Regions from separate parts of the Blautia sp. HCP3S3_D9 genome, predicted to be linked through region 2. Evidence: riboswitches for the same ligand, from Rfam matches in the RefSeq annotation. Region 2 holds a riboswitch; the other holds the start of a gene.
What was found. A riboswitch is a leader RNA that binds a small molecule or an ion and turns the genes downstream of it on or off. The one in region 2 is predicted to bind cobalamin.

Region 1 (3,155 bases), on a different contig from region 2:
TGTTTCTGCCAGGATTGGGCTTGTGCCGAGTAATGTTGCTGAAACTGTAAGGGCTGTCATTAATAAGGTGAATGAACGTTTTTTCATGATGTTACTCCTTTGTCTTATATATAAATTTTTGTTTTTCTTCTGTTAAATATTTTTCTTCTATAATAATAGATAAAATGAAATATTCTTCCTATAATAGTTGTTTCGTTTTTATTAAACTAAACCTGCCAGTGCAGATATACTATATGATAAAAAGTCTCATTCCTTTCTATCATATAGTATATCTGCCCGGGAACTTTTGCAAGTTCTCCGGGCAGTTTTTCGTTTGGACAATATTTAAAATCTTTTAAGCGATTGATTATTCAGCGTCTGTTGTTTCCTCTGCTGCATCATCTGTTGCAGTATCATCAGCTGCTGCGTCATCTGTAGATTCTGCGTCATCTGTAGCTTCTGCATCGTCTGTTGCTTCTGCGTCATCAGATGTTCCAAGAGAGTCGATAGCTGCTTTTGTATGCTCTACATAGAGATCTTCTACTGCTTCGATTCTTCCAAGACCTTCGATCTGGCAGTCAACGCTGTCAAATGCTCCGGATGCTTCAAACTGAGATTTCCAGGAATCTTCATCATCGCCAGCCATATCGTTGTTAGCGTGGTCACCAGCAACAACCATCAGAGGACGAAGGACTACATTCTTGAATCCTGCATCTTTAACTTTTGCGATAACTTCTTCGCAAGCTGTATCTTCTGGTTCACCTTCTACAGTACCGATGAAAGCGTTTGTGAATCCAAGGTCTTCCATCTGTGTCTGCATCTGGTCATATGTTACGTTAGCTGTATGGGATGTACCATGTCCCATGAATACGAATGCTGTACCAGCATCTGCTGCTGCCTGCATATCATCGAATCCTGCTTCCTGGCAAGCTGCATCTGTGATTGCCTGAGCAACTGCTTTCTTGTCATCGTTAATTACTGTAGCGTCATCGCCTACTTCACCAAGCATTGGCTCTGCGATTGCAATAGATTCGAATTTATCTTTGTATTCGTTAACAGCATCTACCATCTCATCATACTCTGCACCATGCATCAGATGTGTAGGCTGTACAACAAGGTTCTTAACACCGTTATCTACTGCACGGTCAAGTGCCTGCTGCATGTTATCGATTGCTTCATCATCTCTTGCTTCTACATGGTTGATGATGATCTGTGCTGTGAATGCACGTCTTACGGACCAGTCCGGATATGCTTCTGCAAGAGCATCTTCAATTCCTTTGATATCCTCTGCACGGCTATCGTTGAAGGATGTACCAAAGCTTACTACCAGAATTTCGTTCTCACCGATTTCGTCCTGGTTACGTGGATCATCTTTGGAAGCATCACCTGTATCACGTCCAAAATACTCTGGGCTTGCTTCTTCACCTTCAACCAGTTCTTTCTGAGCATCTGTCAGTTTGTCCCATGCTTCTTTTGCTGCTTTGCAGTCTTCATCAGTTGTGTCATTTCTTTCCTGAACATAGATCTTGTCGATCAGGGCTGCTACTTCGTCAGCTGCTTTCTGATCATCATCAGAAGCTTCTGCTGTATCATCGGAAACGTCCTCTGCTTCTGCAGCATCTGTTGCTTCTGCGTCATCAGCTGATTCTTCTGTTGCTGTGTCATCAGAAGCAAATGCTACTGTGCCTGTTGCTGCTGTCATGGAACAGGTCATAGATACTGCAAGTAATAAAGCTAACATGGATTTTCTTTTCATTTCGTTTTTCCTCTTTTATTTCTCGTATTTCCGGACAGACGTATGCAAAGAAAAGCAGCTACATATACTGCAGCTGCCACTTTCCCATAAATACACGGTTGTTAATTATAAAAGAGCTATGTATAGTTATGAGAATAGAGGTTCTGTAATACCGCAGACCTTAAATTCCACGCCAAGGCAGTTCTCCTGACTTCGATCATCGCCGCTTTTCCCTTCCCGGTCGCCCAGTGGTTTCTGAAAAGCAACTCCCATACACAGTGACGGTATCGCTCCGGATTCTCACCGGATTCTCTTTTGTGCATCAATATGATGCAACCTTCGCGTTATAACATTGCACATATTCAATTCGGATACTCTTTTTTTATCACATCTGATAGAAAATGTCAATACAATTTGTTTATATTTTCTATTAATATTTTTGCATTATATAAGAAATCATGCTGATTCTCTTACTTTATTCGTTACTGTTCGCTACACTCTCAGCAACATGTGAATAATAATCTTTATTCTGCTTCCGTTAGTGTTTTGAAGAAACAGGTTCTGCTGCCTGTATGGCAGGCTGCGCCGATCTGTTCTACTTTCGCAAGGATGGTGTCGTTATCGCAGTCCAGAGTAAGAGACTTTACAAACTGGAGATGACCGGAGGTAAGACCTTTGGTCCAGAGTTCGTTGCGGCTTCTGCTCCAGTAGGTCATCTTGCCGGTTTCGAGTGTGGTGTTAAAGGCTTCTTCGTTCATGTATGCGAGCATCAGAACTTCATTTGTCTGATAGTCCTGAGCAATGTCAGGTACCATTCCGTCGCTGTTTAATTTGAAATCAGACCAGGCGATATTGCTTTTAAACTTTGATGTGTTTTCCATTATAAGCTTCCTTTCGTGGATAATACATCTGTGATCCTTGGATCATAAGATGTAGCTGCATCCAGTGCTTTGGCAAAACTCTTAAACATAGCTTCTGCTACGTGATGGTTGTTCCCACCGGTTAAGACTTTAATATGAAGGTTCATGCCGCAGGAATAGGAAATGGCGTAGAAGAATTCTTTTACCATTTCTGTGGACATGTCACCGATCTTGTCTGTGGTAAATTCTGCATCCCATGCGAAATATGGTCTTCCGGACAGGTCGATTGCGCAGAGTACCAGGCATTCATCCATTGGAAGGATACAGCTGCCATAGCGTTTGATTCCTTTTTTATCACCGATGGCTTCTTTTAATGCAGTTCCAAGAACGATTCCAGTGTCTTCGATGGTGTGATGATCGTCTACCTGAAGATCGCCGTGGACTCTGACACTGAGGTCAAAGAGTCCGTGGCGGGTAAATCCGTCCAGCATATGGTCGAAAAATCCTACACCTGTTTCAATGTCAGAAACTCCGGTTCCGTCCAGATTTATTTTTAATTTAATTTCGGTTTCTTTTGTATT
Region 2 (3,155 bases):
TTGTTTTTGCAGATTCAGGCTTCAGTATGTATCTGACAGCAACGGGCGTGGTCAATATTATGAAAAGCATATATCCGGATTTTGACAGAGAGAAATTCCTGCAGCAGTGCAGAAGATTCAATCTGCCCACAGACAAGAAAATCAAAGAATTTTCCACTGGCATGAAAGCAAAGTTTAAAGTACTGGCAGCATTAAGTCATAAGGCAGAACTGCTGATTCTGGATGAGCCCACAGTTGGTCTGGATGTGATTGCCAGGGATGAGGTGCTGAACATGCTGAGAGAATATATGGAAGAAAATGAAAGTAGTTCTATTCTGATCAGTTCGCATATTTCATCAGATCTGGAGAGTCTTTGTGACGATTTTTATATGATCCATGCCGGAAAAATTATCCTTCATGAGGATACAGATGTACTGCTGTCAGATTATGCAGTTCTTAAAGTTGCAGAAGAAGAGTACGAAAAACTGGATCAGCAATACCTTATTAAGATCCGGAAAGAAGCTTATGGATACAGGTGTCTGACAAACCAGAAACAATTTTATATGGAAAATTATCCGGATGTTGTAATTGAGAATGGAAAGATTGATGATCTGGTAGTGATGATGGAGGAACAGGTATGAAGGGATTATTTGTAAAGGATATAGAACTGATGAAACAGCAGAAACAGTCTTTTATCCTGGTTATTGTAATGGGAGTCATCCTGAATCTGGCAGGAAGCGGGAGCGTCAGTTTTGCTATAGGATATTTTATGATTGCCACAGCAATTTTTGCCATTACGACTATAAGTTATGATGAGTTTGATAATGGTCTTGCATTTCTTATGACCTTGCCGGTTACCAGAAAACAGTATGTGGCGGAGAAATATCTGCTGGGAGCAGGGCTTACGGCTGCAGCGTGGGGAATTGAAGCAATAACGGGAGTGATCTGTAAAGGTGTGGCAGAGCTTCAGGGGTGCCTGAGTGAGAAAATTATTGACACTCTGATATACATTCCACTGGCGCTTCTTATGTTGTCAGTATCGCTCCCGCTTGTAATACATTTTGGAGCAGAAAAAGGACGTTATATTGCAATGGTCATGTGGGCTATTATAATTGCCGTAGTTTATATTCTGATAAAAACAATGGGACTTTCAGCAGACGCAGTCGGTGCATGGCTGAATGGACTGAACTGGGGAATGGTATTGGCCGGAGTTGTATTATTTACAGTAATTGTATATATGGGATCTTTTTGGATTGGTGTCCGGCTTATGGAGAAGAAAGAATTCTGATGTGTCTCGAATATGGTTGTAATTATAAAAGCAGTGTGCTAAAATTATATCAGCGTAATTGAATAGCTGTTAAGTGAACATTATCATACGCAGATTTTGTGTATGATAATGTGAGAGGGAATCAGGTGAAATGCCTGAACGGTTGCGGCCACTGTATACAGAAAAAAAGCGGGATTGTAATATGTCATTGCATAAATATGTGAGAAGGCGGAATCCGGCTGTCAGAGAGTATCTGGAAATATTTCTGATACAATATTCATGAACTGCTGAAGCATGGATGTTGTATCAGTTTTTATTTTATGGGAACTTTCTGTGATCTGTGAGTCAGGAAACCTGCCTGACAGCGTAAAGAAGGAGCTTCCGTAAAAAGTATCCGTTATTCTTATCACTTCTATTTTACTTTTTCTGAAGTCTCATCTTTTCGGTTACACGAACAGGTAAATAACATATACGAAAAGAGAGGAAGTCAAATGAAAAACAGGTATTTATCCACAAGAATCATGGCAATTATGATGGCAGCAGCTATGGCAGTTTCCGCAGCTCCGGCAGCTTTTGCAGCAGAGAGAGCAGACTCTGAGACAATCAAAGAGGACAATCAGCCGGCAGCAGATGCAGACTCTGATACACAGGAAGATGCAGACGCACAGGATTCAGCAGATGCAGATAAGACAGCAGACGCAGAAGGTACAAAGACAGAATATCCTCTGACCATCACAACCTATGATTATGATGGAAATGAAATCGAAACAACCTATGAAAAGGCACCGGAGAAAGTTCTTGCTGTATATCAGGGAAGCATTGAAACCATGCTTGCACTTGGCCTGGAAGACCGTCTGGTAGCTACTGCAGGTCTTGACAATGAAGTTCCGGATGAACTTAAAGATGCATTTTCAAAAACAAATTATCTTGATGAATTTACCCCATCCCTTGAGACTGTAACGATGTTGGAGCCAGACATGATCTTATCCTGGAGCTCCCTGTTTTCTGATAAAAATCTCGGAAATGTAACAGACTGGATCGACAAAGGCTGCAACACTTATTACAACACAAACACACGTCCTGACGGAGACAGAACTCTGGAAAATGAATTTACAGACATCTTAAATCTTGGAAAGATTTTTGATGTACAGGACAAAGCACAGGCAATCGTAGATGATGCAAAGGCAGTGATCGATAAAACTCTTACAGCAACAGCAGATGTAGAAGAGAAACCAAGCGTAATGGTTCTGGAACCTCTTGGAGAAGATATCACAAACTATGGTGCAAAGAGCCTTGGTGGAGATATGGTAACACAACTGGGTGCGACTCTGGCAAATCCGGATGCTTCTACAGCAGGAAAAGAAGATATCATTGCAGCAAACCCTGATGTGATTTTTGTTGTATACATGCCATATGCAGGTGATGATCCGGAAACTGTAAAAGAAAGCCAGCTTGCCGTTATCAAGGATGACGAAGCACTTCAGAGCCTTGACGCTGTAAAGAACGGTCGTGTTTATCCGATCATGCTCAGTGAAATGTACGCAAGTGCAACACGTACACAGGATGGTATTGAAACTTTCGCAAAAGGATTATATCCGGATGTGAATCTTGACTGATTGAGGAAATAACAGTGAAAGAACAGGTTTCACAGACAAAAAAAGGCAGTGTGCTCAGGACATCCATGTATGTGGCAGTTCTTATCGGGCTTGCGGCATTTTTGATTTTTTCCATTCTTGCAGCAATCACTTTTGGAAATGCAGATCTGTCACTGAAAGATGTTTACAGTGTCATTGCATATAAATTGTTTCATATCAAAAGCCTGTCCGCCTATGCAGAAGGCGCAGTTCACGATGTTGTGTGGCTGATCCGGCTGCCCAGAGTCCTGCTGGCTCTGGCAGTTGGAATGGCT

Region 1: linked by a shared signal. The riboswitch ahead of ACTNES_RS10650 (sirohydrochlorin cobaltochelatase) and the one ahead of ACTNES_RS05225 (ABC transporter substrate-binding protein) in region 2 are both predicted to bind cobalamin.

Annotation. Positions count from the first base shown of each region.
Region 1 is NZ_JBQHWS010000047.1:12,442-15,596, forward strand. It holds gene ACTNES_RS10645 (hypothetical protein) at 1-87, opposite strand, end outside; gene ACTNES_RS10650 (sirohydrochlorin cobaltochelatase) at 347-1,735, opposite strand; cobalamin riboswitch at 1,895-2,070, opposite strand; partial or broken gene hisI (phosphoribosyl-AMP cyclohydrolase) at 2,242-2,577, opposite strand; gene hisB (imidazoleglycerol-phosphate dehydratase HisB) at 2,595-3,155, opposite strand, start outside.
Region 2 is NZ_JBQHWS010000015.1:644-3,798, forward strand. It holds gene ACTNES_RS05215 (ABC transporter ATP-binding protein) at 1-620, shown strand, start outside; gene ACTNES_RS05220 (ABC-2 transporter permease) at 617-1,267, shown strand; cobalamin riboswitch at 1,346-1,622, shown strand; gene ACTNES_RS05225 (ABC transporter substrate-binding protein) at 1,738-2,862, shown strand; gene ACTNES_RS05230 (FecCD family ABC transporter permease) at 2,877-3,155, shown strand, end outside.